Regions from separate parts of the Acetobacterium sp. K1/6 genome, predicted to be linked through region 3. Evidence: riboswitches for the same ligand, from Rfam matches in the RefSeq annotation. Region 3 holds a riboswitch; each other region holds the start of a gene.
What was found. Region 3 has a riboswitch for cobalamin ahead of U2P91_RS03575 (anaerobic ribonucleoside triphosphate reductase). Riboswitches for the same ligand answer to the same signal wherever they lie in the genome.
Positions count from the first base shown of each region.

Region 1: it holds a riboswitch for cobalamin, as region 3 does, so the genes downstream of both, nikA (nickel ABC transporter substrate-binding protein) here and U2P91_RS03575 (anaerobic ribonucleoside triphosphate reductase) in region 3, are expected to answer to the same signal.
Region 2: it holds a riboswitch for cobalamin, as region 3 does, so the genes downstream of both, U2P91_RS12520 (AAA family ATPase) here and U2P91_RS03575 (anaerobic ribonucleoside triphosphate reductase) in region 3, are expected to answer to the same signal.

Region 1 is NZ_JAXQGA010000010.1:41,986-52,725, reverse strand. It holds gene nikB (nickel ABC transporter permease) at 1-358, shown strand, start outside; gene nikC (nickel transporter permease) at 362-1,249, shown strand; gene U2P91_RS10520 (ABC transporter substrate-binding protein) at 1,246-2,802, shown strand; gene U2P91_RS10515 (ABC transporter ATP-binding protein) at 2,872-3,657, shown strand; gene U2P91_RS10510 (ABC transporter ATP-binding protein) at 3,661-4,416, shown strand; cobalamin riboswitch at 4,594-4,789, shown strand; gene nikA (nickel ABC transporter substrate-binding protein) at 5,002-6,597, shown strand; gene opp1B (nickel/cobalt ABC transporter permease) at 6,638-7,564, shown strand; gene opp1C (nickel/cobalt ABC transporter permease) at 7,566-8,462, shown strand; gene U2P91_RS10490 (ABC transporter ATP-binding protein) at 8,459-9,292, shown strand; gene U2P91_RS10485 (ABC transporter ATP-binding protein) at 9,285-10,049, shown strand; gene U2P91_RS10480 (HAD-IIA family hydrolase) at 10,110-10,740, opposite strand, start outside.
Region 2 is NZ_JAXQGA010000014.1:20,363-31,102, reverse strand. It holds gene U2P91_RS12545 (FAD-dependent oxidoreductase) at 1-1,256, shown strand, start outside; gene U2P91_RS12540 (ABC transporter permease) at 1,308-2,093, shown strand; gene U2P91_RS12535 (ABC transporter substrate-binding protein) at 2,105-3,148, shown strand; gene U2P91_RS12530 (ABC transporter ATP-binding protein) at 3,161-3,931, shown strand; gene rffA (dTDP-4-amino-4,6-dideoxygalactose transaminase) at 3,987-5,120, shown strand; cobalamin riboswitch at 5,228-5,412, shown strand; gene U2P91_RS12520 (AAA family ATPase) at 5,559-6,338, shown strand; gene U2P91_RS12515 (nitrogenase component 1) at 6,329-7,618, shown strand; gene U2P91_RS12510 (nitrogenase component 1) at 7,605-8,777, shown strand; gene U2P91_RS12505 (ABC transporter substrate-binding protein) at 8,808-9,908, shown strand; gene U2P91_RS12500 (FecCD family ABC transporter permease) at 9,916-10,740, shown strand, end outside.
Region 3 is NZ_JAXQGA010000003.1:102,481-113,220, forward strand. It holds gene U2P91_RS03545 (serine acetyltransferase) at 1-578, shown strand, start outside; gene U2P91_RS03550 (HD domain-containing phosphohydrolase) at 827-1,924, shown strand; gene U2P91_RS03555 (response regulator) at 1,924-4,863, shown strand; gene U2P91_RS03560 (flavodoxin domain-containing protein) at 4,854-5,345, opposite strand; gene U2P91_RS03565 (FMN-binding protein) at 5,368-5,754, opposite strand; gene U2P91_RS03570 (MarR family winged helix-turn-helix transcriptional regulator) at 5,769-6,233, opposite strand; cobalamin riboswitch at 6,529-6,708, shown strand; gene U2P91_RS03575 (anaerobic ribonucleoside triphosphate reductase) at 6,826-9,186, shown strand; gene nrdG (anaerobic ribonucleoside-triphosphate reductase activating protein) at 9,183-9,689, shown strand; gene U2P91_RS03585 (sodium-dependent transporter) at 10,013-10,740, shown strand, end outside.

The DNA of each region.
Region 1 (10,740 bases), on a different contig from region 3:
GGTGCGGACAACGGTTCTGGAAGAATTAAACAAAGACTATGTGATGGGGGCCCGGGCAAGAGGGATAAGGGAGCCGGTGGTACTTTATGCAAGTGTGCTGAAAGCCGCGATGCTGACGATCATTACGCTGTTAGCACTATCGATCGGGTCACTGCTCGGCGGTACCGCCATTATTGAATCCATTTTCATGTGGGATGGGGTCGGTAAACTGGCTGTGGATTCGATTATGATGCGCGACTACCCGATGATTCAGGCTTATGTAATTTGGATGGCGCTTATTTATGTCGGGATCAATTTGGCAACCGATATTCTCTATCATTATCTGGACCCCCGAATTCGACTGGAACAGGAGGCCTGAGCCATGGATGTAACAACTATCCGTTCTGCTTCGGAGCGTGTTCACCATCAGAAAAAAGACCGAACCATGGTAAAATTTTATATTTTTCTGACCTTGACTCTGCTGCTTTTGCTAATTGCCGCCTTTGCGCCAAAGATTGTACCTTACGATCCCTATGGACAGGATCTGAACATTGCACTGCAGTCTCCGAGTTCGAAACATCTGCTGGGAACTGACCGCTATGGCCGGGATATGTTATCCCGGGTAATTATGGGGGGGCAAACTACCATTTACTCCGCCTTGCTACTGGTTGGCATCGTCATGGTTGTCGGAACTCTGGTGGGGTTGTTTTGTGGCTATAAGGGTGGAAAAGTGGATTCCTTCATTATGCGGGTGTCTGATATATTTCTGGCCTTTCCCGGGATGGTTTTTGCCATTGCGGTGGCCGGCGTATTAGGCGGTGGGATCATCAATGCGGTGGTGGCACTGGCTTGTATTTCCTGGCCAAAGTTTGCCAGGCTGGCCAGGGGACAGGTTTTAGGCATTAAAAATATGCCCTATATAGCTGCGGCAAAGCTCAGTGGTTCGCGACCGACAAAGATTGTCTTTAAACATATATTACCAAATATCACCGGCCCAATTCTGGTCACTGCGACCCTGGATATTGGCACCATGATGATGGAGCTGGCTGGTTTATCCTTTTTAGGGCTTGGCGCCATGCCGCCGATTGCTGAGTGGGGTTCAATGATGAGTGACGGGCGGAGTATGCTACAAACAGCGCCCTGGGTAATTCTAGCACCAGGTTGTGCTATTTTTATAGCGGTAATGTTATTTAACTTACTGGGGGATACGTTCAGAGATGTGATGGATCCCAAATCAAAAAAAGCGAAATTGAATTGGAGGAAAAAATGAAAATGAAGAGCAAGGTATTAACCTTAATGTTAACCGGTGTTTTGGTTGCCGGGATGTTGTCCGGTTGTGGAACCGCCGGCAGCACCAAAAGTGCGGAAGAAAAGGTCTTTAATTACGGAACGGTGGCCTACAGTGTGGGTAATTCGAATGTGGGAATGAACCCCCATGAATCATATATCGGCTGGTCGACACTGCGTTATGGTGTCGGTGAAACGCTGTTTAAATTCAATGAAAAGATGGAACTGGAACCCTGGCTGGCTACCGATTTTGAGCAGCTGGACGATGTTACGGTAAAAATTAATTTAAGAGACGATGTAACCTTTTCGAATGGCAAGAAAATGACAGGCGAAGCGGTTAAAGCCTGTCTGGATAATCTGATCGCTGTTCATGATCGAGCGCCCAAAGACTTGCAAATCAAATCCATTAGCGCTGATGGTCAAAGCATTACGATCACAACTGCAATCAAGTCTCCGGCATTGGTCAACTACCTGTGTGACCCTTATGGATGTATTATCGATATGGAAGCCGGCGTTACTGCTGATAAAAACGTGGTCGGAACGGGTCCCTATGTGGCAAAAACAATCACCGATACGGAAATTAATCTGGTAGCCAATATGGATTACTGGGGTGGAAAACCAAAGGTTGGTACTGTCAATGTCAAGAGTATCACCGATGGCGATACCCTGACGATGGCTCTTCAAAGCGGCGAAATTGATGCGGCGCAGGGTCTGCCTTATGCCAGCCTGGAATTGTTTCAGAATAACGATGACTATACCATTAGCTCAACCAATACTTCAAGAGTTTACCAGGCGGCTTTGAATTATAATTCAGCCGTGATTAAGGATGATGCTGTTCGTCAAGCGATGGCCATGAGTATCGATAAAGATGGCTTTACTTCAGTGTTACTATATGGAAACGGAACACCGGCGGTTGGGCCATTCCCAGCTAACTTCACCTTTGGTGGTGATGCAGTTAAGGACGCCAGCTATGATATCGAAGGGGCCAAGAAAGTTCTGGATGCAGCTGGCTGGGTTGATTCCGATGGCGATGGTATCCGGGAAAAGGATGGTCAGAAACTTTCGATTAAATGGCTGACCTATACCTCCCGACAGGAATTGCCGCTACTGGCAGAATCGGTTCAGGCAACCTATAAGCAAGTCGGAATCGACGTTTTAGTCAATGCGACTGACAGCTATAAGGATTTCTTAAAAGCCGGTGACTATGATGTTTTTGCCAATGCCTTTGTAACCGCACCAACCGGAGACCCACAATACTATTTCACCACCCATGTTGTTGACAATTCTGATTACAACCGCGGCCATTACCATAATGATACGGTTGAAACCCTGGTTGCTGAGCTGCGAAATGAATTTGAGGTCGAAAAACGCAGTGATTTAGCCACTCGAATTGCACAACAGATTTTAAATGATAACGCCTATATTTATGCATCGCATTTAAAAATGTCCTTCGTTATGAAAAAAGGAGTGACTGGTTTTACTGCCCACCCATCCGATTACTACGAAATTACCGCCGATTTGGATATCACTGAATAAAAAATGCGAGCATAAAAAATTGAGCATAAAAAACTCCGAGAAAAAAATTCCGATCAAAAGGATAAAACGATGCAGCAACCATTATTAGAACTTCAAAATGTAGAAATTTCCTATGACGGACAGCCGATGGTCACCGGTGTTAACCTGAAGATGAAGCAGGGCGAGATTCTGGGGATAGTGGGCGAATCGGGAAGCGGAAAAAGCACCCTGATCAGGGCGACGATGGGCTTATTGGACTGCGCCGGCCGGGTTAATCGTGGCGACATTTTTTACAAAGGCCAGAACGTGATTGACCTCGATGCTGAAGCGCTCAGAACCATGCGGGGACCGGAAATGGGCATGATTTTTCAAAACTGCGGCAGTGCCTTGTGCCCGATAAGAACGATCGGTGAGCAGCTTTATGAAACCATGGAACAACATGGTTTTAAGGACCGTCAAGAGGTGAGGAGGCGGGCGGATACCCTGTTTAACAAGATTAATCTCAAAGATAGTGAGCGTATTTTAAACAGTTATCCCTTTGAGTTATCGGGCGGTATGAATCAGCGGGTGGGGATTGTGATGGCGATGATTCTGGAGCCCGATCTGCTCTTTGCCGATGAGCCCACCTCGGCTCTGGATGTGACGGTTCAGGCTCAGGTTGTCAAAGAGATGATGGCGCTACGGGATGAATTTGGAACCGGAATTGCCATTGTCACGCATAATATTGGGGTGGTTTCTTACATGGCCGATAAGGTAGCGGTGATGTGTCAAGGTCGTCTGGTGGAGTATGGAGATACCCGGGATGTCATCGATGATCCCCAGGAGGCATACACCAGAGCGTTGATTCAGGCCGTCCCAAGAATTCGGAGAAGGTGAAAGATGAGTGAGCTTTTAGCAGTTAGCAACTTAAGTAAAACCTATCATAAGGGAAAAATAAGCATTCATGCAGTTGATGATGTCAGCTTTCATCTTTGCAAAGGGGAATGTCTGGCTCTGGTTGGGGAAAGCGGTAGCGGGAAAAGCACCGTGGCAAAAATGATTACCGGTCTGGAAGCGGCTGATAAAGGCGAAATTCGACTGGGTGGAAAAGACATTATTGGTCTGAGCGGGAAAGCCCAGCGGGAGGTCTATCGGGACATTCAAATGGTTTTTCAGATGCCAGTGGATTCTTTTAATCCCCGGATTAAACTGGGAGATGGCATCATGGAGAGTATGATCAATCAAGGGATCAGTCGTGAGGAAGCCCGGGTGAGAGCCATTAAATATCTCAACATCTGTGAATTAGGCCCTGAATTTGCCGACCGCTATCCCCATCAGGTCAGTGGCGGGGAATGTCAGCGGGCTTCCATTGCCAGAGCCATTGCCATCAAACCCCAACTACTGATCTGTGACGAAGCAACCAGCGCCCTTGATGTGACGGTTCAAGCCCAAATTATGAAACTGCTGACGCAATTAAAAAAAGAGTTGGGAATGTCACAACTCATGATCTGTCATGACCTGGCCCTGGTCCAGGAAGTCTGTGATCGGGTTCTGGTGATGCATCATGGTCATGTGGTGGAAGAAGGAACGCCGGATGAGATTATCATAAATCCTCAACAGGATTATACTAAAAAACTCATTGAGTCAATCTTATAGGTAAACTTCTCTGGCATATAAAGGTATTCTTAAAAAGAATATCATATCGGTTTAAAAAGATTGCGAAAGCAGATTAAACGTGTTAAAATGACAAACAGAAACAATGAAAGACAAGTGATTGTTTCTGTTTTTTAGTGTTTTGATTATTTTTTATTAAAACACCGGCTTATAATTAAATTGAATATTAATAAAACAGGTGCCGGCAGTAATCCAATGTATTACAGGTCGGTGAAAAGGGAAGATGGGTGAAAATCCCACGCGGTCCCGCCGCTGTATGAGAAGAGTTCCTCCAGGAATGCCACCATGATATGGGAAGGCAGGAGGTAATGTTGACGCTTTAGCCAGAAGACCTGCCTGCTTTAATTACTCAATCTCTACGTGTGATAGAGGAGGTGTTTTTTTTAGCAGGCTTTTTTTGCAACCTCACTATCTTTTCTGAGATGGTGGGGTTTTTTTATGGAAAAAATTCCTCAAAAATACAAATCTTTAATGTTGTGATAAAGCTCAGGTTCTTTGCTACAAAAGACAATGGCATGAAACTGGAAGTTGATCAAATAAAACAAGTAGTTTAGAGGAGAAAAGAAAATGAAGTTAAAAAAAGGTTTAGCGGTACTTGTCGCCGCGGTGCTGTGTACCGGTATTTTTGCAGGATGTAGCAGCACCTCGGCAAACTCTGATGTTTCCACTAAAGAAGCATTAAATTATGCCTGTACCAAGGATATCCGGGACATTAACCCGCATCTGTATTCGGGTGAGATGTCAGCTCAAAACATGGTTTTTGAAGGTCTCACGAAAAATGAAGACGGCGAAGTGAAGCCGGCACTGGCGGAAAGTTGGGAAATTTCTGCGGATGGACTGGAATATACCTTCCATTTGCGAAAAGGAGTTACCTTTACGGATGGTGCGGCCTTTAATGCCGAGGCAGTCAAACTGAATATGGATGCCATCGTCGGAAATCTGGAACGGCATGCCTGGCTGGATATGGTCAATGAGATCAAGGAAAATGTGGTAGTCGATGAGCACACTTACAAATTGGTATTAAAGCAACCCTATTACCCCACCCTGGTGGAGTTGGGTCTGACCCGGCCGTTCCGATTCATTTCACCCAATTGTTTTGTTAATGGCACCACCGAAGAAGGCGTGAGTGGTTATATTGGCACCGGTCCCTGGGTTTTATCCGAGCATGTTGATAACCAGTACGCTACCTTTACCCAGAATGAAAATTATTGGGGCGAAAAAACGAAGATAAAAACCGTTAACTGGAAGGTCATGCCAGATCCTCAGACAATTTTATTAGCCCTTCAGAACGGCGAAGTAGATTTACTCTTCGGAGCAGATGGTGATCAGGTTGATCTGGATTCGTATAAAAAACTGGAAGATGAAGGCGCCTACAAAACCTATATCAGTGAACCGATAGCGTCCAGAGCGATTCTCATCAATAGTAATTCACCGATTACCAAAGATATTAAAGTTCGGGAAGCGATTGAATATGCGGTCAATAAGGAAAATATCATTCAGGGAATTTTAAACGGATCTGAAGATCAGGCGGATACGCTGTTATCAAAAGAGGTCCCCTATTGTAACATTGATTTAAAAACGATTTCTTATAATCAGGAAAAGGCTAAACAATTATTAGATGAAGCCGGCTGGAAGCTGGGAACTGATGGGGTTCGCGAAAAAGATGGCCAAAAATGTGAAATCACCCTTTCCTATAATTCCAAAAATGCCCAGGAAGGTACTATTGCCGCCTCGATTCAAGCCGATCTGGCCGCCGTTGGCATCAAGATGAATATTCTTGGAGAAGAAAAACAGGCCTTCCTGGATCGTCAGAAAACCGGCGACTTTGATCTTCAATATTCTTTGTCATGGGGAACCCCCTACGATCCCCAATCTTATGTTTCATCGTGGCGAATTCCCGCCCATGGCGATTATCAGGCTCAGGTTGGACTGGAAAAGAAACAGTGGCTGGATGAAACCATTACCAAGATCATGATTGAAGCTGACGACACCAAACGGGCCGAGATGTACAAAGAGGTGCTAACCTATATTAATGACCAGTATGTGTATATACCGATTTCTTACTCAAAAACCAAAGCGGTGGCCATCGATGGTTTAAATGGGGTAACCTTTAACGATTCTCAATATGAAATACCATTTGAAAAAATGTACTTTTCCAAGTAGTTATGAATAACAAACTGGAAAAATAAAGGGGAGTAAGACCATGAAGCATTACATTGTCAAAAGGCTCCTGTGGATGATTCCGATTTTAATCGGAATCTCCTTTTTTGCCTTTATATTAATTAATTTAAGCCCCAGTGATCCGGCCGAAGTCGCCATTCGGGTCAATGAGGTCACCCCGACCGCAGAGAATATTGCCCAGATGCGGGAGCAATTAGGACTCGATGACCCTTTTATGACCCGCTATCTGACTTGGCTTAGCAATGCCCTTCAGGGTGATTTTGGTAACAGCTATGCCAATAACAAACCAGTCGGTGAAGAAATCGCCAAGGCATTGCCGCCGACTCTTTATCTGGCCAGTGTTTCGCTGTTGATCATCGTTATTATCTCGGTGGCAGCCGGGGTGTTATGTGCTGTGAAAGAGAATAGCATCACGGATAAAACGATGCGGGGGATTGTTTTTGTGGGAACGGCGATTCCGGGCTTCTGGGCGGGCATTCTGCTGATGTGGCTTTTTGCCGTGAAGCTTAAATGGCTGCCGACCAGTGGGATGACGTCTCCGGCTTCGGTGATTCTACCGGCGGTGACCTTGTCACTGGGATATATTGCCACCTATGTCCGGTTGATTCGGAACAACATGATTCAGAACAAGCGGGAGAATTATGTGCTTTATGGTCGGGTACGGGGTTTAAAGGAACAGACGATAATGAAACATGTCTTTAAAAATTCCCTGCAAACCTCCTTAACAGCCCTGGGGATGTCGATTCCCAAGCTGATTGCCGGGACCGTCGTGATTGAAAACATCTTTGCTTGGCCGGGAATCGGCCGGCTCTGTGTGACAGCAATTTTCAATCGGGATTTTCCGATGATTCAGGCCTATGTGCTGATCATGGCGGTGTTATTCGTATTTTGTAATTTACTGGTAGATCTGGGATCCGTTTGGATTGATCCGAGAAGAAGGGAGACGTGAGATGGCAGGATTTTGGAATCGGTTCAGAAAGGACCGCCTAGCGATGGGGGTTAGTTTTTTTCTCTTACTGGTGATTGGTCTGGCTGTTCTGGCACCCTTGGTAGCGCCCTATGACCCTACCGCTCAGAACATCATTGATAAGTTTCAGGGCCCATCGCTGGCCCATTTATTTGGCACGGATCAATTGGGCCGGGATGTTTATTCCCGGATTTTATATGGCGGCCGGGTGACGATCCTCGTTTCGGTGCTGACGATGATTGTCACCATTCTGATTGGTACTGTCCTGGGGGTCATTGCCGGCTATTTCAGAGGAACGGTTGATGATGTGATTATGCGGATCTGTGATATCATGTTATCCTTCCCCAGTGAGGTGCTGATTCTTGCGATTGTGGGGATTTTGGGAACGGGGATCACCAATATCGTTCTGGCAACGGTGATTGCCAAATGGGCCTGGTATGTGCGGATGATTCGCTCGATTGTCATTTCGTTTATGGATAGCAACTATATCCGCTTTGCCAAGGTCGCCGGTTGCTCAAATTGGCACATTGTCAGAAAACACCTGTTAGTTGGCGCTATTGGTGATATTGCGGTGCTGGCCACCTTGGATACAGCGGCGATTATTCTAAATATTTCGGCGCTTTCCTTTTTGGGTCTGGGGGTTCAGCCGCCGACAGCCGAATGGGGGATGATGCTCAATGAAGCTAAAAATGTCATGACGACCAATCCCGGCCAGATGCTGGCACTGGGGATGGCCATTTTTCTGGTGGTGGCCGCCTTTAATTTTCTCGGCGACAGTATTCAGGAGGCCCTAAATCCCAAAATCAATAAGGGATTTAGTACAAAGCGATATTCTTTGCTTGATTCCCTGTTTGCCCGGAAAAAGGCGGTGACCCAATGAGGGTATTACTGGATGTAAAAAATCTCAGCGTTACCGATTTACGGGATCAGGATGAAATCATCCATGATGTCAGCTTTTCTGTGGTAGAAAACAGTTGTCTGGGGATTGTCGGTGAGAGTGGCAGTGGTAAATCGATGATTACCAGAGCCTTGCTGGGAATTACCAATCCCTGGCTCAAAAGTCAGGGCGCCGCTGTCTTTAAGTCTCAGGACAGCGAAAGGGATCTGTTGCAAGAGGATGAAAATACGATGCGAAAGATCCGCGGCAAACAGATCGCAATGATCCTTCAGGATGCCATGTCAGCCTTTGATCCGATTGCAAAAATCGGTGATCAGATGGCCGAAACCTTTGTCGAGAATAAAAATCTCACCAGGAAACAAAGCCTAACACTGGCCAAAGAAGCCCTCGGTCTGATGAATATTTATGATCCGGAACAGGTGGTTAAAAAATACCCCCATCAGCTCTCCGGAGGGATGCTGCAGCGGTGTATGATTGCCACTGCCCTAGCAATGGAACCCGATCTGATTATCGCAGATGAACCGACCACCGCCCTGGATTCGATTAATCAGGGACAGGTGGTGGAGGAGTTTAAAATGATCCGGCAAAAAATGGGAACCGCCCTGATCTTTATTTCGCATGATCTGGGGGTGGTTAAACATCTGTCGGATCGGCTGCTGGTGATGAAGGATGGGGCTGCGGTGGAATATGGCGATGCCGGTGATATTTTTAGAAATCCCCAGCATGCCTATACCAAATATCTCATTGACACCCGGCTGGAACTGACCGAGTCGTTTAAAAAGGCGATGAGAAAAGGAGACCACAATGGCTAAGCTGATAGAAATAAAGGATTTGGAAAAAAGTTATCTAAAGGTGGGGGTCAATTTTGGCGGCTCCCGGGTAAAGATTTTAAACGGGGTGAACATGACCATTGAAGCGGGGGCCTGCGTCGGGCTAATTGGTGAAAGTGGCAGCGGAAAAAGCACCCTGGCCCGGCTGATCATGGGTCTGGAGAAGCCGAATAAAGGCAGTATTTTATTTGAAGGATTACCGGCAAACCAATGGATTAAGAACAATAAGGGGAAAATGTCGGTAGTGTTCCAGGATTACACCGCTTCGGTAAATCCCCGCTATACCGCGGCGGAAGCGATTGCCGAACCCCTTTATGCCAGCGGTGAAGTTAATGATTTGGATCGGCACATTGAAAGACTGTTGGCAAAGGTGGGGTTGGAGCAAGCGGTTAAAAACCGTTACCCCCATGAACTTAGCGGCGGTCAGCTTCAGCGGGTGTGTATCGCCAGAGCGATTGCTACCAATCCCCGGTTTATTGTGCTGGATGAAGCAATCAGCTCTCTGGACGTTTCGGTGCAATCGCAGATCCTTAAATTACTTCATCAGTTGCGGGTCGAGATGAACATCACCTATCTCTTTGTTGCCCATGATCTGCAGGCAGTATCTCATCTGTGCAATAAGATACTTTTTTTGTATCAGGGAAAGATTGTCGAAGAGCTGCAAAGCGGCGAATTGGCGATGGCCAAGAACCAGTATGCCAGGGATTTACTGGCATCGGTGATTCCGTTTGAGGTGTGAAAATGAGGTATAAAAAAAGAGGCGTCTAAAATGACGTCTCATTGATTTTCTATTCCTTTTCTATTGAAGTCCCAGTCCATCAACAATCTCATCAATACCGGTGAGGATATAATTGGGGCGGTAGGGAAAATCATCAACGGTTTCCCGAGTGGACACACCACTGAGAACTAAGAAGGTGGTGAGGCCAGATTCGATACCAGCAATGATATCGGTGTCCATGCGATCGCCAATAATTAAGGCATCATCACTGTGAACACCCAGACGCTTGATCCCGGTACGCATCATTAGTGGGTTGGGTTTACCGATGTAATAGGCTTCCTTGCCGGTAGCCAGCTCAATCGGTGCCACAAAGGCTCGACAGGCAGGAACAATACCGTCTTCGGTGGGGCCAGTTAAATCTGAATTGGTGGCAATCAGTTTGGCACCTTTTTGAATCAGTTTTACGGCTTTTAGCACCGAGTCATAATTATAAGAACGGGTTTCGCCAAAAACGACATAATCCGGGTCCACATCATTCATCGTAATCTGGACGTCATAAAGAGCATTAACCAATCCTGCTTCACCAATCACATAGGCCGAACAGCCTGGCGATTGATCCTTTAAAAATTTTGCGGTTGCCAGAGCACTGGTGTAAAAATGGCTCTCATCAATTTCCAGACCCAACCGGGCCAGTTTTTCCTTTAGTTCAATG
Region 2 (10,740 bases), on a different contig from region 3:
AGAATGGCGTCAAAGATGTGGTTGTTGTCGGTGGTGGCTTTATTGGAGTAGAGGTTGCCGAAAACCTGAAACTGGCAGCGGCTGGTTTTAATGTTACCCTGGTAGAAAAAGCTGATCAGATCATGTGTACCCTCGATTACGACATGGTCCAGATTCTCCACAAAGAGCTGATGGACAATGGGGTAGAACTGATTTTAGAAGATGCCATTGCGACCATTGGTGACGATGCAGTCGTTTTGGAATCCGGAAAAACGCTAAAAGCCCAGGCCGTGGTAATGGCCATCGGGGTCACTCCAGATACCCGACTGGCCCAGCAAGCCGGACTTGAAATTGGTGAAACTGGAGCGATACTGGTGAACCACCACTATCAGACCAGTAACCCAAACATCTATGCGGTAGGTGATGCCGTTGAAGTGTATCATCAGTTGACCCACAAGAAAACAAAGTTGGCGCTCGCTGGCCCAGCTCAGAAACAGGCCAGAGCGGCTGCCGATCATCTGTATGGGATACCAACCCGAAATAACGGCGTTATTGGTTCATCCTGCATCAAGATTTTTGAAATGAACGTGGCCTCTACCGGTTTAACTGAATCCATGGCAAAAAGATGCGGTATTCCCCATGACATGGTTTACTTGATTCCCAGCGATATTGTTGGCATCATGCCTGATGCGAATCCCTTCTTTTTTAAACTGGTTTATGAAGTGCCTACCGGAAAGGTGATCGGGGCCCAGGCTGTCAGTCGGGGTAATGCCACCAAACGGGTGGATGTCGTTGCCGGGATGATTTCCATGGGTGCTACCTTAGAAGATCTTAAAGAACTGGAGCTCTGCTATGCACCAGCCTTTAGTACTGCTAAGGATCCAGTAAATTTTGCCGCCATGGTTGCCCTCAATATTCTCAATGGCGATTATAAGCAGGTACCGGTGACCGCGGCTCGACAATTGGTAGAAAGCAATGCCTTTATCATCGATGCCAGAGAACCGGATGAATATCAAAAAAGTCATCTGATCAATGCAGTAAATATCCCCTTAAGTCAATTCCGTCAGCGACTGGCTGAGATTCCCAAAGATCAACCCGTTTACATCCATTGCCGTAGCGCCCAACGTAGCTACAACATGGTTCGGGCGCTGGGACAGCTGGGTTTTGACAATATTTTTAATATTTCAGGTTCCTTCCTGGGAATTTGTACCTATGAATATTTCAATGATCAGATAAAGAATCGCAAACCCATTGTAACGAACTATAATTTTTGTTAAGATAAGACTTAAATAAACAACAGGCTAAAGGCCCAGAAATCAGGAGGACGCATGCAGAACAAGAAGGATTTTGACAAAAACCATCGGATGCTGACGCTTTTGACCTGGGCCTTTATTTTTCTGGTTTGGTTTATCATTACCCGGTTTAATCTCGTTTCAAGCCTGATTGTGCCATCACCCGGGGAAGTGGTCCAGACCTTTTTTGCGATTATTAAAGACGGTTATAATGGTATTAGTCTATGGGAACATCTGGGCATCAGTCTGTTTCGGCTTTTTATTGCTTCAGTATTGGCCATTGTTACGGCTGTGCCACTGGGATTATTTAGCGGCTACTTCAGTAAGTTTGGAGCGATTGTGGATTCCGTCGTACAGTTTTATCGACCATTGCCGCCACTGGCTTATTATGTAGTGCTTATTCTCTGGTTGGGGATTGATGAGTCATCTAAAATTACGCTTTTATATCTGGCTGCATTTGCGCCTATTTACATTGCCTGTGTGTCGGCGGTGTCCAATATCCGGGTTGAGTATCTGCTCAGTGCCAAGTCTCTGGGAGCCAGCGGTAAGGATTTGTTTTTTCAGATCGTTTTTCCGGCCTGTTTGCCGGATATTTTCACCAGCATTCGGACGGCGGTGGGGGTAGCCTATACCACCTTGGTATCGGCGGAGATGATTGCGGCCACATCCGGTCTGGGCTGGATGGTTATTGATGCTTCCCGGTATTTAAAAAGTAGCGTGATTTTTGTTGGCATTATCATTATGGGGATATCAGGAGTCCTAATTGATCAAGGGCTGAAGGCCCTGGAAAAGAAAATTGTCTTTTGGAAGGGATATCAATAGGAGGTTAGGAAATGAAAAGAGTAATAAAGAATAAGGTCTGGGTGCTGGCAGTGCTGGTAATTATGGTTGTAGTGGCAGGGCTGTTTAGCGGCTGTCAAAGTCAGAATGATGGGGGCGCCTTACCAAAGAAAGTGAATATCGGTTATCTGCGGGTACCCAATGATGAGACGGTGAGTAAGACACGCGATATCTTTGACGCTTATTTTAATGAACTGGGTGTACCCTATGAGTTTATCGTTTTTGACTCTGGCGTAGATGCCAACAAGGCCCTGGCTTCTGGCAGTATCGACTTTGCCACCATGGGAAACACCAATGGGATTATTGCTTTGTCCAGGGGTATTGATGTGGAACTGATCTGGATTCATGAGGTGCTGGGGGAAATCGAAGGTCTGGCGGTGAAGAATGGCTCTAATATCACTAAACCAGAAGACCTGGTCGGTCAGAAGATTGCCACCCCTTTTGCCAGTACCGCTCATTATAGTCTGCTTAATTATTTAAAAGAAGCTGGCATAAAAGATCAGGTGCAACTGCTTGACATGCAAACATCGGAAATTGTGGCCGCCTGGGAGCGGGGTGATATTAACGCTGCTTATACCTGGCAACCCACCCTCGGTGATCTCGAAAAAAATGGCAGCATCCTGGTTAACAGTGCAGAGATGGCAAAAAAAGGCTATGTCACAGCTAATGTCTGTCTGGTTCGAAAAGAATTTTCTAAAAACTATCCGGATCTGGTCGCCGGTTTTGTAAAAGGCCTCAGTGAAGGTGGAGATCTTTACCGCAGCAATCCGCAGGAAGCGGCCGAAAGTGTAGCGGCTGAACTGGGTATCACCGCCGAAAATGCTTTGATGCAGATGACCGGTTCAATCTGGCTGACGCCGGAGGAACAACTGGGATCAGATTATATGGGGTCTGTCGGTAAGCCCGGGAATTTTTCTAAAATCATGAAAGATACTGCGGATTTTCTGCAAAGCCAGAAATCCATTGACAATTCACCAAGCCAGGAAGAATTTGACGCTTTTATTAATTCAACGTATATTGAGATGTCATTAGAATAAGGATGGATTAAGATGAAAAACGAGCTGATTATCGAAATTGACAATTTAACCGTGGATTACCCCAACGAAAACGAACCCGTCCGCGCCCTGGATGGGGTAAATCTGAAGATCAATCAGCATGATTTCATCTGTGTCTTGGGACCTTCGGGTTGCGGAAAAAGCACCCTGCTTAATGTTATTGCCGGGTTTACCCTGCCGAGTGAGGGCACCTTTTTAATGCAGGGTCAGCCGGTTTCAGGGCCGGACCGTCAACGGGGTGTGGTTTTTCAGTCGGCGTCTCTTTATCCCTGGATGAGTGTCCGTAAAAATGTCGAGTTTGGCCCTAAAATAAAAGGGCTTCCCAAAGACGAGATCACCCGGATTGCCAACCATTATCTGACCCAGGTGCATCTGCTGGAGGTGGCCGATCAGCCGCCCTTTCAACTGTCCGGGGGGATGAAACAGCGGGTGGCGCTGGCCCGGGCACTGGCCAATGAGCCAGCGATTCTGCTACTGGATGAACCCTTTGGCGCTTTGGATGCACTGACCCGGATTCATATGCAGCAACTGGTGCGAAAAATCTGGAAGGATGATCAGAACACCATTTTTATGATCACCCATGATGTGGACGAAGCCCTGTCGCTGGGCACCCGCCTGCTGGTGATGTCCAAAAGTCCCGGCACCATTATTCAGGAATTTACCGTCGATTTTTGTGACCGGGTTGATAAACGCACCGGACGGGTTCAAGTGGATGCAAGCTATTTGGCCCTGAAAGAAGAAATCCTGGATTTGATTGACGTTTAAAGAACCGGTCAAGTCCCCAATCATTCACCAGATTAAGACAAAAGAGGAAATGACCATGATACCATTTAATATGCCCCTTTATTTGGGAACCGAAATAAAATATATAAAAGCGGCCATCACTAAAAATCATCAGATTGGTGGGGATGGCCCTTTTACGAAAGCCTGTTCGGACTGGTTGTGTCAAAACGCCCAGATCCCCGGGGCTTTTTTAACGAACTCCGGCACCGCGGCTCTGGAAATGACGGCCCTGCTGGCCGGCATCAAGCCCGGAGATGAGGTGATCATGCCGGCCTTCACCTTTGTGACCACCGCCAATGCCTTTGCCCTGCGCGGTGCCACCATTGTCTTTGTTGATATCCGGCCGGATACCTTAAACATTGACGAAACCCTGATTGAAGCCGCTATCACGTCCCGCACGAAGGTGATGGTGCCGGTCCATTACGGTGGCATTGGCTGCGAGATGGATGCGATTATGGCTATTGCCAGACGCCACGATCTGTTGGTGGTGGAGGATGCGGCGCAAGGTGTGATGGCCAGCTACAGAAATAAAGCCCTGGGAAGCATCGGAGATCTGGGCTGTTACAGCTTCCATGAAACCAAAAACTACACCATGGGGGAAGGTGGCGCCCTACTGATTAATCGCGAGGATCTAATCGAGCAGGCCACAATTATCCGCGACAAGGGCACCAACCGCCATGATTTTCTGGCGGGCCGGGTGGACAAATATTCCTGGGTCGATCTGGGTTCCTCCTATTTACCCAGCGAACTCAACGCGGCTCATCTTCTGGCTCAGCTGGAAGCCGCCGAAATGGTTAACCGGCAGCGGCTGAACCTGTGGCAGCACTATTATGAACGGTTAAAACCGCTGGTTGCGGCTGGCTATATTGAGCTGCCGGTAGTGCCGGAACACTGCCAGCATAATGGTCATCTGTTTTATATCAAAACCGCCAGTCAGCAGGAACGGAACGATCTGATTCACTGGCTCAAGCAGCATCAGATCTGTACCGCCTTTCACTATACCCCCCTCCATGAAACCCCCGGCGGCCAGAAATTCGGACGCTTTCACGGTGCCGACCGCTTTACCAGCAACGAAAGCCTGCGGTTGCTGCGGCTGCCATTATACTTTAGCCTTTCGGAGCCAGAGCTGGAGCGGGTGGTCGCAGAAATTGTCGCCTTTTATAAACGTTAACCCTGCAAGATATCGGCGATATTGTCGTAAAATCGGCATCAGAAATGTTTGTTGAGACTAAATAAAAGACTTGACGCGGTAACTGGTTAGTTGTATACTAGGCATACAATTAAATCAGAAATAGAGGTGGCTGGCATAGCAATGCCGGCATAATAGGGAAACAGGTGAAAATCCTGTACGGTACCGCCGCTGTATAAGAGGAGTTTTTCCAGGAATACCACTGATCATTTGGGAAGGTAGGAAAAATGAAGACGCTTGAGTCAGAAAACCTGCCTGTGTGGATATTCTTTTATTCTGCGTGATTACAGAATAGGTGAAGAACAAAGAAAGGCGTAGCGATGCCATTTCTTTGTGTTTTAAATTCAGCATAAATACGGAGCTGCAGTTGTCATTATGATAACTGCGGTTTTTTTATTTAGGAAAAAATGGAGGTAAATTTTGGAAAGAATAGCGATTTATGGTAAAGGGGGAATTGGAAAATCAACCACGGTGTCCAATCTTTCCGCGGCTTTGGCCCAAAAAGGGTTAACAGTGATGCAGATCGGGTGTGATCCTAAATCAGATTCAACCATCAACCTGACTGGCGGAAAACGCATCCCGACAGTGCTGGAAGTGATTCGGGATAAGGATATAGCTACGAGACTTTCTGATCTTGTATTTACTGGCAGTGGCGGGGTCCTCTGTGTCGAAGCTGGTGGACCAAAACCTGGAATCGGCTGTGCCGGTCGGGGAATTATTGCGGCCTTTGAAAAACTGGCTGAATTGAAAGCCAATGATGTTTATAACCCGGATGTCGTCATTTACGATGTGTTGGGAGATGTGGTCTGTGGCGGTTTTGCCATGCCGATCCGTAATGGCTATGCCGACAGCGTTTGCATTGTGACTTCGGGAGAAAGCATGTCGCTTTATGCCGCCGATAATATTGCTGCTGCGGTGCGATCTTTTGGTTCCCGGGGATATGCCAGTCTGAAGGGGCTGATCCTCAATAAGAAGGGGATTGTCAATGAAGCGGCTATTGTTGCTCAGTCCGCCCGGGAAATTGACACCGCAATTCTCCACACGATTGAACGCGATCCACTGGTGCAACAGGCCGAAGCCTTACATCAAACCGTGATTGAGGCCTTTCCGGAAAGCCCTCAGGCGCGATCCTATGCGGCGCTGGCGGATAAATTGTTTGACTGTGAAAAAACCGCCGGGAGGGCAGCAGCATGCGTTTAAACAGACTGTCAGAAATTAACCATAATAAGGATATTTATGGGGCGTCGGTGGCTATTTCATGTGGGGTTTTTTGTCCAACCTTCGGGGTGGCCGTAGCAGCGCCGCTGATCAGAGAAGCGGCTGTCCTGGTCGTCGGAACGGCTGAATGCACCTGGTATGCCCGAAACAGCTGCATCTACCACAGTGAAGAACCGGGCTACGAGCGGTTTTTTGCCGGTGTCTTTGAAGACACCGATATTATTTTTGGCAGTCGCGATGGCATCCTGACAGCCTTGCTGCAGATCGCCAAAGATCCCCGGATCCGTTGTATTTTTTTAGTCAGCACCTGCATTCCTGAAATTATCGGTGAAGATCTGGAAGCCATTAGTCAAGCCGCCGAAAAGGAATGTGGCATTCCGATTCTGCCCATTCATGTGGCCCATTATGACCGAAACTGCAATGAATTTGGGGTGGCGGTGTCCCAGACCATGAAAGCAATGGTCCGGCTGATGAAACCGCAAACGGTCAAACCGGGAACGGTTAATCTGTTGGGACGAAATTTTCATGCCGGAATCGAAGGCTCTCTGAAGGATTCGGAACTGCTGGGACTGCTTACGCAAAACGGGATTACGCTTCATCTGATCATTCCGGAACCCTGTAACATTGAAGCCCTTCAGAGCGCCCCGGCGGCGGCCCTGAATATCGTCACCAGCGAGGTCGGTCGGGAACTGGCAATGGCCTTGGAAGACCAGTTTGGCACTCCCTACGTTTTCTTTGAACCCTCTTTTGAGCTGGATAAGATCCGATCAGGTTACCAGCAGCTGGCAGGACATTTGGGTATCTCGATTCAAAAAATAATTGAAAAAGCTCATCAAAACGCCGTTTCGCAGCTGCAAGAGGCGCGGCAGGTGCTGGCCGGAAAAAGCTTTGTCAATGGTGGTCGGCCGCCGGATGCCTTTGAAGCGGCGGCATTTCTGACCTCCCTGGGAATGGTGCCACTGCTGATTAACGCCTATCGGCTCACGGATAACAGTCAGGAGCAGATTGATCGGATTCTCGATCAGGGTTGGGATCCCTATGTGAATTACGTAGCCAATCCCAATGCGGCAGTCAGTCTGATGCCGGAACTTTTACCGGATTTATACATTGGTTTTGGACCGGTGGATTATTTAAAACAATTGGGAATCTTGCACCTGGAACGACTCGTGCCACCGGGAAAAATTGGCTATGAAGCGATCACCTGGGCACTGGCGGCGGTCAAATCAGTTTTAGCGGGAGGTGCACCGGATGTATCTTTCTAACAATTATCCCGTCCCATCGGAACGGATGGGTTTGCTGTGGGCCCTCAGCGGCGTCAGGGAGCTGGTGATTGTGGAGTTCGGGCCGGAGGGCACGACCCGCTATTTGCTGGAATCGTTAAAAGAATTCGGGAATGCGGCGCAGGCCAGCTTTTACACCACCACAATGGATGAGGATGTCGTGGTGTTTGGTAACTATGACCGGCTCAATCAGGTCTTGATGGAAATTGATCAGCGCCTTCACCCCGAAGTGATTGTGGTTCTGGATTCATCAGTGGCCGCGGTGATCGGGGTGGATCTTGATGGCATCTGCCATGAAATCAAACCGCACATTGACGCCAAACTGATAACAATTAAAGGAGGTGGTCTGAAAAACGACTGGACCGTGGGGATTGAAACGGCATTGCGTTTACTGGGTCAGATAGCCATTAAAAATCGGCCTAAAAAGAATCGGTTTAACATCATCGGCTGCTGTGCCGATGAATACAATCATCTGGCCGAAGCCGCTGAAATTAAAGACATGATGGCAAAGTGTTTTGCTATGGAACTTAATTGCAACCTTTCCGGAAACACCAGTGTCGCCAGTTGCAGAAATATCGGGCAGGCGGTGGTAAATCTGGTGCTCCGGCAGGAGGGACTGGCGCTCGCACAAGATCTGCAGCAGCGGTTCGAGATTCCCTATGTTGATGGCCGGCCTTACGGGTTGGTAGGAACCCGGGCCTGGCTGCAGAAGATTGAACGTGTTATTAACCAGAAGGCCGATTATGCCGCCGTTCATCAGGCCGTAACAGCACTGAAAATAGCCAAGGAACAGGTCATTCAAAAGAATTCGGGAAAAACCATCGTACTTTGTGGCCATGAAGATAGCGTCCGGGGTTTAGCTGAGTTTTTTAAAGACGAGCTGAATCTTGAAGTATATTTTCTAAAGAGCAGTTGGTGCTCCCGTTCCACCGAGTTGTCGGTGATCAGTCAGTCGGCCTATGAAAAACTCAGAAGTCATCAGGACGTTCTGGTTCTGGCAGATGGGTTGCAAATCAGAGACCTGCCGAGCGTGGATCGGATTCAGGTTGCCCATCCCAAAATTGCCGGGTTCACTGAAGATCAGCCGGGTTTAATGGGTTTTCGTGGAGCGGCCTATCTGCTGAACAAACTAACTAAATAAATTGATTAAATCTTAAAGGAGACAGGAAGAATGAAAAACAGATTAAAACGTGTCTTAATTATCAGTATGTGTTTGCTGATGGTCAGTCTGTTAGCGGGCTGTGGCGAAACAAAAAAAGATGAAACCAGTGAGGCTTCAAAATCAGAGCGAACGATTACCGATCTGGCTGGAAAAACAGTCACCCTGCCAGCCGTGGCAGAAATCAAAAATGTGGTGATCATTGCGCCACCGCTGTTATCCACCTATGTCAGCAACGGATTGAGTACCGACAATATCGTTGGTGTCAGTGCGATCGCGCTGACCGAAATGAATAAAGTTTTATTGGATTACTTTGTTCCCAATAATAAAGAAATCAACACGACCTTTGTATCATCTGCCTATGAATCTAATGCCGAAGAACTTCTAAAGCTTGATCCGGATATTATTTTAGTCTATGGAGATACCCAAAAAAAAGGTCTGGAGACGATTCAGGTCCCCGTGGTGGACTTTTTTATAAAGAATCAGGTTAACGAAGACTGGTCGGTCCAGATTGATCAGTTGATGCGGGAAATTTTTGGTTTGGAAGATGACAATTCGCTACAACAGGAATGGGATATCGCCAATAAAAAGGTCGATACCATTCTTGCTGAAATCGGCAGTGTCGAAAAACAAAAAGGTCTGATGATTATGAGTAACACCGGAGATAAGATTACTGTTCGTGGTGCCGGTACTTATGGGGATGACTGGTTAGTGAAAAGTGGATTGGTTAATGCTGCGGCTGAGCTAAGCGGTGAAAACATTGAAGTAACCATGGAACAACTGCTAGCCTGGAACCCTGATATTGTCTATGTTTTTCGGGGATTACCGGCAGATCAGTATTTATCAGGTTCGATTGCCGGCCAGGACTGGTCTCAGATTCAGGCTTTCAAAGACGGTAAAATCTATAATACTCCGGTGGGGATTATGAACTGGGGTACTCCTTGTGCTGACTCACCGCTGATGATTCAATGGCTGGTCAGCAAAAACTTTCCCGAAAAACTGTCAGACAATGAATATCAAACGATTCTGAAGGAGTTTTATGAGCGCCGTTATGAAATTAAACTCAGTGACGAAATGATCCAGTCTATCTTGATTCCTGGTAGCGGTAAGTAAGATTTCAATGAAACCAATCACCAGGAATAACACATTTATAGTATTGCTTTTGGGGTTACTAATCGTTTTTTCTTTTGCTTCACTATTTTTAGGTCGGTATTATGTCGAGCCGGAGCATGTTTTAAAGCTGCTCTGGTCCGGACTGTTAGGCAGTCCTCTTGATAGTGTTGATAAAACGGTAGTACTTGACATTCGGCTACCGCGGCTTTTTATAGTTATTCTGGTGGGCGCTGGTTTGTCTGTCAGCGGGGCGGCTTTTCAGGGCTGTTTTCATAATCCTCTGGTCAGCCCTGATGTATTGGGGGTTAGTGCCGGGGCCGGTTTTGGTGCCGCCCTGGGAATTCTTTGGACTAATGGGGTTACCACCGGGGTTACGGCTGCGATGGCTTTTGCTTTTGGGCTTTTAAGTGTAGTAGTAAGCCTACTTCTTTCGCGGTTAAAAAACGAATCCTCAATTTTAGCGCTGGTCTTATCCGGGATCATTGTTTCGGCCGTGTTTAACGCCCTGATTTCGCTGGTCAAATTTGTGGCTGATACCGATTCTCAGTTGCCGGCGATTACCTTCTGGCTAATGGGAAGCTTTTCAAACACGACCTTTGAAGACCTTGGTAAAATCATTGTACCGATTTTGGTTGGCATTGGGGTACTAATCGCTGTTCGATGGCGGATAAACGTTTTAACATTGGGGGATGAAGAAGCCAAAACCTTGGGGATCAACCCCGGAAAAACACGTATGATCATTATTGCCGCGGCTACCATTATTACGGCATCGTCGGTGGTGGTAGCGGGCATCGTCGGTTGGGTAGGCCTGATTATTCCAAATTTGTGCAGA
Region 3 (10,740 bases):
GGGAGTTTCTGGCAACCGATGTGATTGCCGCCTTTGATGGAGATCCTGCTGCAAAGAGTAAAGATGAAATTGTGTTTTGTTATCCGGGCGTTTTTGCTATCAGCATTCACCGCCTCGCTCATGAACTTTACAAACTCTCGGTGCCACTGATCCCCAGAATTATGAGTGAATACGCTCATAATATTACTGGTATTGACATCCATCCCGGGGCCACCATCGGTAAGTATTTTTTCATTGATCATGGCACTGGCGTGGTTATTGGGGAAACCGCCATTATTGGTGAGCATGTAAAAATTTATCAGGGTGTGACCCTGGGGGCACTCTCAACCCGAGGTGGACAAAAATTAAGAGGGGTGCGACGCCATCCCTGTCTGGAAGATGAGGTGACCGTTTACTCAGGGGCCTCCATTTTGGGGGGCGAGACGGTTGTTGGAAAAGGGGTTGTCATTGGCAGTAATGTATTTATTACAAAATCAGTGCTGGAAGGGACAAAGGTTAGCATAAAAACACCAGAACTCCATTTTTCTGGACATGAAACAAAGGAACAGTCCATGGCAGCCTTTGATTGGGTAATTTAAATCATCACAGGCATAACTAAAAAGTGGTACTGTTGGCGTGTTTTAATCCACTTACCTTAGAATAAAAGCACATTAAAAAAGTTTCAAAATCTAATTGGATTTTGAAACTTTTTTAAGTCACCGTTTAAGCGTGGGGAGACGGGGTAAATTAAGAATATTAGTTTGAACTGAAAAAAACAAGCATCATTATGATAAAATGAAATAAATAGTTATCAAGGAATCAATCAAAAAAAGTTTAGGGGGGAACAATGAGCACAAAGATATTGATTGTGGATGATTCAACCACGGATCGGCTGATTATCAGCACCATGTTAGCGGATTATCATACGCTGACCGCCTGTGATGGCTTGGATGCCATGGCGTTGATTGAAAAAAACCCGGATATCGATCTGGTGATTCTTGATTTAAACATGCCCAGAATGAATGGTTTTGAGGTGCTAGAAGCAATGCAGGAAAATCCGGAGTTTCGAAAGATCCGCACCATTATTCTGACAAACTATGACGAGATTGACAATGAGGTCAAAGGTCTGGAATTAGGGGCGGTTGACTATATCAGAAAACCACTCAATATTCAGTCGCTGCTGATTCGGATTAATATTCATATCAAATTAAAACAGGTTCAAAAAATGATTGAGCAGGATAATGAGCGGCTGGATGCCATGGTTTTAAAGAAAACCAGAGAGGTGGCAGCGACTCGGGATATTACCATCCAGGCCCTGGTTGGGCTACTGGAAGTTCGCAATGTTGAATCATCCAGACATACGATAAGAACCCAATTGATTATGAAAATTCTTTGTGACCATTTAAAAACGAAGGATAAATACAAAGACATCCTTACCGAAGCCTATGTCAAGGAGCTGGTAACCACCACGCCTCTCCATGATATCGGCAAGGTAGGTATTCCCGATAATATTTTATTAAAACCCGGAAGGCTCACGGATGATGAGTTTACGATCATGAAAAAACATGTGAACTATGGAGTCAACGCGCTGCAAAACGAAATCTATTGTGATGAAGACGTTCCCAGCTTTATCAAAACGGCGATGGAAATTGTCGGTGCGCATCATGAAAAATATGACGGAACTGGTTATCCCAATGGGTTATTGGGGGGTGCGATTCCTCTGCCGGGACGTCTGATGGCTATTATTGATGTTTATGATGCCCTGACCAGCAAACGAATTTATAAACCGGCTTATGATTTTGACTACAGCATTGATTTGATCATAAGCGAAAGTGGCAAGCATTTTGATCCTGATATCGTGGTGGGATTTTTGGAAATTAAAGAGCAGGTAGCTGAGATTTCCCGTAAATTTATACAGGAGATCCATGAAGTGGAGACATTGTGATGAAAAGATTGGGTCGCTTAATCATGTTACTTATCTTGATTATCGGTTTCCCTTCTTTTTGTTATGCCCGTGATGATAGCATCGATTGGACAGCAGAAGAGCTGGCCTTTATGGAGGAGCATCCGGTGATCCGCCTGGGCGTTGATCCGATGTTTGTGCCCTTTGAATTTTTTGATAACGATGGCACCTATCAGGGTATTACCTCAGATTATCTTGAAATAATCAGCGAAAAAACAGGCTTAGAGATGCAAGTGATTAAAGGGCTGACCTGGACCGAAGCTTATGAAAAAGCCCTTCATGGTGAGGTCGATATGCTTCCGGCGATTTCTAAAACGTCGGCCAGAGAACAGTATTTTTTATTTTCAGAACCGTATTATTATTTTAAACGGGTTATTGTTATCAGAGAGTCGACCGAAAATATCAGTAGTATTGAAGATTTATATCGGCAAACGGTGGCAGTTCAAAAGAATAGCTCCCATCACAGCTATCTGGCCGAGTACCCGCAGATTAATCTAAGCCTGTACGATTCCGTTGAAGCGGCCCTAACCGCCGTTGCCAACGGCACAGAAACGGCTTTTATGGGGAATCTGGCGACCACCAACTACCTTATTAATTCAACCGGTTTGACCAATTTGAAATACGTTGCTTTTGAAGCCGAGCAACAGCAGGGGTTATATTTTAGCGTGCGTAATGACTGGCCGGTGCTGATTGGTATTATTGATAAAACCCTGGCAACCATTACGCCGGAAGAGCGGATTGCCATTAACAGTAAGTGGGTTGGGGCCACGGTGGAACCAGATTACGGACCCATTTATCAGGCGATCCTGATAACCAGCGGGGTGATTATACTAATCTGGCTGGTCTCAATTTACTGGATTTTGAGACTGCGAAGAGAAATTGAAAAGCGTAAAAAAATTCAGACGGATCTGGAACAGGCCAAACAGGAAGCCGAGGCCGCCAATAATATCAAATCCAGTTTTTTGGCACGGATGTCCCATGAAATCAGAACCCCTCTTAATGCGATTACCGGTATGGCATATCTGGTAAAGAAAACGCAGGTAACCCTGACCCAGAAGATGTATTTAGATCGCATTACCCAATCGGCCAATACAATGCTCAGTATTATTAATGACATTCTTGATTTTTCAAAAATTGAAGCTGGGAAAATCGAATTGGAGCGTGTTGCGTTTAATCTGGATCTGGTGATTCAGGATGTGATTAACATCGTTTCTTATAAAATTGAAGAGCAACAACTTGGCTTTAAATTGAGTAAGGATCCTAAAATACCAAACTGTTATTTTGGCGATGCTAAACGGATTGAACAGATTTTACTAAACCTGATCAACAATGCCACCAAGTTTACGATGACTGGGGAAGTCGCGGTTGATGTCCGATTGGTAGCGCGAGAATCCAATTTTTACCATCTCGCCTTTACGGTTAGTGATACCGGCATTGGCATGTCTGATGAACAGATAAAAAACCTTTTCGAACCCTTTGCCCAGGGTGATGCCAGCATTAATCGTCGTTTTGGTGGTACTGGGCTGGGCCTTTCGATTGTCAAAAGTCTGGTGGAAATGATGAATGGGGAGATCGCGGTTTACAGTACAGAGGGCGAAGGTTCAACGTTTATCGTTGAATTATCATTGGAAAAAGATCAGAAAAAAGAGCAGGAATATGAACAACAGGTCTCATCCTTGTATTTCAATGACATTAAAACGCTGGTACTGGAAAAGACCGGCGCAAATATGAATATAATTGACAGTTACTTAGGCGCCTTTGGGATGCATTGTGAACTGACAACTTCTCCGGCCAGTGTCGTCAATATGCTGGAGTTGGAAAATGGTAAGTTTTCAGAGCCCTTTGATCTGCTGATTCTGGATTATAATACCCCTGCCGGCGGTGGGTTCAAGTTTGTGGAAATGATTCAGGACAACAGGAAAATCTTGAAAAAGCCCAGGGTTATTATGCTGTTGCCAATGATGCGGGAAGACTTGTTTGATAAACTGGATAGCCAGGGGGTGGATATCGGTATCGGAAAGCCGATTATCCCATCAGTTTTATACAATGGTATTCTGGAAATTTTCAGAACCAAAGCCATTGTCGCCAATCAGGTATTTAAACAGGAAGATAAGGATAGCCTTGAAAATAATTATGGTATTCTGGTAGTAGAAGACAATAAAACCAATCAGCTTATTGCAAAATCATTACTGGAGCCGGCGGGATTCCGGGTCTGGTTGGGTAATGACGGGCAAGAAGGGATTGATCTGTTTAAGGTACATCGCACAGAGATTGATTTAATTCTAATGGATCTGCATATGCCAGTACTTAACGGTTATGAAGCAGCCCAGCAAATCAGGGAACTTTCGGTTGAGATTCCGATTGTGGCCATGACGGCTGATGTGATTGAGGGGGTTAAGGAAAAATGCGAATCTTATGGTATTCATCACTATATCAGTAAACCCTTTAATCCTGAAAAATTTGTGGAAACCATCCGAAAAATTGCAAGCGCTGAAACAAAGGGCAAAGAAAACAGAATTAAAGAAGCTAACAGCCAGAGCATCGAACAAAACAGCCGAAAAGTGGCGGATGCCCCGGTGCTTGACCGGGAAGAAGGACTCCGATACATGGGAGATAACGCGGTACTTTATGAGCGTGTTTTAAAAGCCTATTTCAATGAAAATCAGGAAGTGATAGAAAATCTGGATTTTGCCATCAAAGCTGAAAGCTTTCAGGAGGCAGCCCAGATCGTTCATAAGGTTAAAAGCAGTTCTGGAAGCATTGGTGCCAAACAACTGTTTGAAATCGCCAAAGACTTCCAGAAAGCACTTGAAAGCGGGGCAGAAAAAGAAATCATCAATTTCTATCCTCAGTTTGTTGCGGCTATGAAGCTACTGCTGGATACAATCGAGCCAGCTGAAGATAGTGGCGGTCAGGAATGAGTATTGATCGTATTTGCCATCCGAAGAATGCTTTCGGGCAACGGCTTCATCGGAGACGTGTTATCCTTTTGGCCAGACTTCTCGACCATGTTTGACACGAACTTATGAAAAAACTTCATTTTATCCGGTCTCATTTCGCCACCAAAATTATCGAGAGTAAGGGCTTTTTCGAGCAGAATGTCGGGAAAAGAGTCTTTAAAATAAGTATCAATTGTTTCAGCCGAACCACAGGAGATAAAAAAGCCCAGATTTTTGTTTTTCAGTTCATCTAAATGTGAAAGACAGTATTTTTTTATTTTCTTGTCAATCTGTCCAATGTAAATAGAACCGCCGATTAAGACTGTATCGTAGTCGTCCAGAGCGGGAATTTTATCGGAATTGATATTGACGAGTCGGGTTTCTCCGTTTAAGTTCTTTTTTAGTTCTGCGACGCAGTCCGCGGTAAAGCCATATTTACTGGCATAAAGTATCATGGTTTTCATGGGCATTTCCTTTCTTTGCATCTTATTGAGTTAAGGCATTTTCAATGGATTTGAGATAGGCTTTGCTGGTAACCGTGGCACCGCTGACTGTATCGACAGTGGTATTTTGTATTTTAATGACTTGGTTGATAATCGTACTGGTCACATCTGGAGATTCCATGGTGACGGCTTTGACCACATCAATTGATGTAATCTGATGATTGGCCACACTGACGGCAACCTCATTGGTCCAACGTCCAGATTCGTAAACACCGGCATAGGTGCCATCTTCAATTTTTTGTAGATCCACCGGATTGATTGCCAGGTTTTCCCCGGATTCCAGGCCGCTGGTGAGATAAAAAAATCCGCCGGCACCTACTAGTACCAATACGCCCAGAATACTGAGAATAATAATCATTGCTTTTTTCACGTATTTTCCTCCTGTTATCTTGATTCTTGATCCATCTTTTCCAGGTTTGTCAGTATCTTTGCAAGGGTTGACCGAGTCATGGCCAGCTCCTCTGCCGAGATGCCGTTAAATAATTTTTCAGTAAAAATCACTGCTTTCGCCTGACTTTCGTTACCGAAAGAATCGACGGCGTCGGTTAGTTTGATCCGGGTGATTCGGGCATCTTGAGGGTCTTTTTCCATAACAATGAAGCCTTTTTGTTCTAACTTCAGAGCTACCTGCTTGACGTTCTGATGAGAACTGCCCATTCCTTTGGCGACTTCTTTGATGGTGGGGTTATGATCAAAGGTATTCGCAACGACAATCGTGAGCAGCCACTGCTTGGTTGTTAGATTGTATTCTCTTAGTTCCCGCTCCAGTTGGGTGGTCATCTGGTTGGCAACGACTTGAACACTGCCAAAGATAAATTTTTGATCGGTCATTGAGTCGATATGGTCCAAAATATAACCTCCTCGCTTCTATTAAGGTAAGACCTTACCTTAATAGATAATACCTTACCTATTTTTGTCTGTCAATACTTATCAGCCGAATATATATATTTCTGAAGAAAGTTAAGACTAGCAAAATTTGAAAGGGTTTGCAAAAAATTTAACGGTAGAAATTTTTAAATTTATGTTATCATAAACAAGCGAAAAAGTTCACGATAGGGATGATGTTACTTGATTGAAATAGTGATTAACGTTTGCATTATAAATCAGTTTGACACTACATCTTGTATGTGATAAAATACAAACAACAAAATAAGGAGATAATGGTGCTGTGCCAACAGGTGCAGTTTGGGGGAAGCAGGTGTGAATCCTGCACGGTCCCGCCGCTGTAATGGTGAGATGTTAAAAGAAAATAAACAGGTTAAGCTGTTTGTTTCTGAACGTTCAAACCGGAGTCAGATTACCCGCCGTTATTAAATGCACCAGACTCTACGCGTGATAGAGGGTGTTCAATGTATCATTATGCCTCTTGACCACGCCGTTGAGGGGTTTTTGCATGCCTAAAACACCTAAAAGACTAGCAGGAAAGAAGGAAACGACCAGAATGATTACAAAAATTAGAAAAAGAGACGGACGAGAAGCCCCGTTTAACATTGAAAAAATTGCCAACGCTATTTTCAAGGCAGCCAGTGAAATCGGCGGCCAGAATTATCAGACGGCCATGGATCTGGCCGAGCGGGTTACCATTTATATTGAGCAGGAAATGAATACGAATGCGCCAACAGTGGAAGAAATTCAGGATGCGGTGGAAAAAATCCTGATTGAAACCGGACACGCCAAAACGGCCAAGGAGTATATTCTATACCGGGCTGAACGAACCCGAATTCGGGAGATGGATACCCGGCTGATGAAAATATATGAAGACCTGACCTTCAAGGACGCTAAGGATAATGATGTAAAACGAGAAAATGCCAATATTGACGGGGACACCGCTATGGGCACGATGCTGAAGTACGGGTCAGAGGGCGCCAAGCAGTTTTATGAAATGTTTGTCTTGAATCCAGAGCATTCAGCCGCTCATAAAGCCGGTGAAATCCACATTCATGATATGGACTTTCTAACCCTGACGACGACCTGCACTCAGATTGATTTGGAAAAGCTGTTTAAAAATGGCTTTTCTACTGGCCATGGACATCTGCGCGAACCCAATGATATTCAAAGCTATTCGGCTCTGGCCTGCATTGCCATCCAGTCGAACCAGAATGATCAGCATGGCGGACAGAGCATTCCCAATTTTGACTATGCCATGGTTCCGGGGGTAAAAAAAACCTTTGTCCGGCTTTATCAGGAGAACCTTGCCAAGGCCTTAACCTTATTAACGGAGACAAAGAATGCCTTAGCAAAGGTTAAAGCCATCGGCGCGGACATCGAAAAGAAACTGGGGTTAAGACCCGAATTAAATCAACCCAAAGGTTATCAAGAAGCAGAAGCCCGGAGCCTGGCCCAATGGATTGTTGACGCCAATGTCATTAACCGGGTGCAGGGCTTTGCAATGGAAAATGCCGAGCGGGAAATCGACCGTAGTGTCTATCAGTCAATGGAAGCGTTTGTCCATAACCTGAACACGATGCACAGCCGAGCCGGTGCCCAAATCCCCTTTAGTTCCATTAATTATGGTATGGATAGTTCTACCGAAGGGCGGTTGGTGGTAAAAAACCTGTTGCTGGCTACTGAGGCTGGTCTGGGCAATGGGGAGACGCCGATCTTTCCAATTCATATTTTTAAGGTCAAAGAAGGGGTGAACTATAATCCCTGGGACCCCAATTATGATTTGTTCAAATTGGCCTGCCGGGTTAGTGCCAAGCGATTGTTTCCCAATTTCTCCTTTCTGGATGCACCCTACAACCTGAAGTATTACAAAGAAGGTCAACCGGAAACAGAAATAGCCTATATGGGCTGCCGCACCCGGGTGATTGGAAATGTCCATGATACCAATCGGGAAATCACCTATGGCCGCGGGAACCTGAGCTTCACCACCATTAATCTGCCCCGTATTGCCTTAAATAGTCAAGGAGACAAAGAACTGTTTTTTATTGAGCTGGATAAAAAAATTGATTTGGTTATTGATCAATTACTGGAACGATTTGAAATTCAGGCCCATAAAAAGGTCAAAAATTTTCCCTTTTTGATGGGACAGGGGGTTTGGATTGATTCCGATGATCTTACTGAAGAGATGGAAATCCGGGAAGTGCTCAAACATGGGACCCTGAGTATGGGCTTTATTGGCCTGGCGGAATGCCTTGTCGTTTTAACCGGAAAGCACCATGGGCAAGCGCAAGAAGTCCAGGAACTGGGGCTGGCAATTGTGGGCCACATGCGAAAGCGAATGGATGAAACCAGCCAGCACTATCAGATGAACTTTACCCTGCTGGGCACGCCGGCAGAAGGTACCGCCGGACGATTTGTCAAGCTGGATAAAACTATTTTTGGCGATATCCCGGGTGTAACCGACCGGGAATACTACACCAACTCTTTCCACATCCCGGTTTACTATGGAACCAGTGCTTACGACAAAATCAGACTGGAAGCACCTTATCATGAGCTTACCAATGCTGGGCACATTACCTATGTGGAAATGGATGGCGACCCGATGGACAATCTGGAGGCCTTTGAAAAGGTGGTCCGAGCGATGAAGGAAGCCGGTATTGGCTATGGTTCCATTAACCATCCGGTGGACCGGGATCCGGTTTGCGGCTATACTGGAATTATCGGGGATGTTTGCCCGAGTTGCGGTCGGTCAGAAGGAGAGCAGAAATTTGAACGCATTCGCCGAATCACCGGTTATCTGGTGGGCACTCTGGACCGTTTTAACGATGCTAAAAAAGCGGAAGTTAGAGATCGGATCAAACATTTTAATGCTGCTGAGCAGATTGCTACTGGTGAAGCAATGGAGCAATTGCAATGAGTAAAAAAGTAAGAATCGCCGGAGTGGTCAAAGAATCCATTGTCGATGGGCCAGGCATCCGCTTTGTGGTTTTTGCTCAGGGATGTCCGCACCAGTGTGAGGGTTGTCATAACCCGGCGACCCATGATTCTAACGGGGGTAACCTGGTGGACGTAGACGCCATCATCGATGAAATGAGAAAGAACCCGCTACTTGATGGCATTACCCTAAGTGGTGGCGAACCCTTTGAACAACCAGAGGCCTTTTGTGAATTGGCCAAACGATCAAAAGAACTGGGGTATCATGTGATGACTTATACCGGGTACACCTATGAAACCCTACTAGAGAAAAAAGATGCCAGACGGCTCCGCTTACTGGAAAACACCGATCTGCTGGTTGATGGAAAGTTTGAAGTAAAAAAGAAGAGCCTGATGCTTAAATTCAGAGGATCGAAAAACCAGCGGATCATTGATGTGAATAGGTCCCGTCGGGACAATAGACTGACGCTTAGTGAGATCAGCTAGAGATAAAGAATAATCAAAAACAATAATAAAAGCAATCGCATTTTCAGCGGTTGCTTTTTGTTTAGTGGGCAATCACAAAAGCGGCAAAGAGAGCAGATATGAATACCCAAGACAGTTAAAGCGTATCCACGTTAGTGGTCATTTTTAACAAAATAGGCTCAAAGTCATAAACAGCATTTGTTCAATAAAAAAAATAGTAGTGGAAAAAAATATTAAAACGGTTAAAATAGTAAAGGTGCGGATTAATTTGGAATCGATTGTAAAACGATTGAGGAAAAATTTGGATGAAATAAATTAAAACAGAAACAAGTGGAGGAAATGGTGTGAATAAACGCAGTGAGTTTTCAAGTAAAATCGGGTTTGTATTGGCAGCGGCCGGATCGGCAGTGGGGCTGGGAAATATCTGGCGATTTCCCTATTTAGCGGCTAAATATGGTGGAGGACTCTTTCTGGTAATTTACCTGATTTTTGTGGTAACTCTGGGGTTTGCAATTATGACAGCAGAATTGGCGATTGGTCGAAAAACTCAGCTTAGCCCCATGGGAGCCTATCGAGCACTCGATAAACGGTTTAGTTTCGTGGGGATTATTGCCTCATTGGTAGCGTTTCTGATTTTTCCCTATTACAGTGTAATCGGGGGATGGGTAATCAAATATTTTGCCGTTTTTGTAACCGGGGGTGGCATGGCAACAACCGGTGCCGATTATTTTTCGAACTATATCGCAAAACCCTTTGAACCGATTATCTGGCAATCAATTTTTGTTCTGGCGACCACCTTCGTGGTGATCAGAGGAGTTAAGGATGGTATTGAGAAAGCCAGTAAGATACTGATGCCGATACTGATTGTAATGTCAGTTTTTTTGTCGGTCTATTCGATTATGCAGCCTGGGGCCATGGACGGGGTATGGTACTTTCTTTACCCGGATTTGGCAAACTTCAGCTTTCAGGCCGTTTTAGCGGCCATGGGACAGATGTTTTACTCATTATCGCTGGCGATGGGGATTATGGTCACCTATGGTTCATACCTCAGTAAAAAAGAAGACCTGGAAGT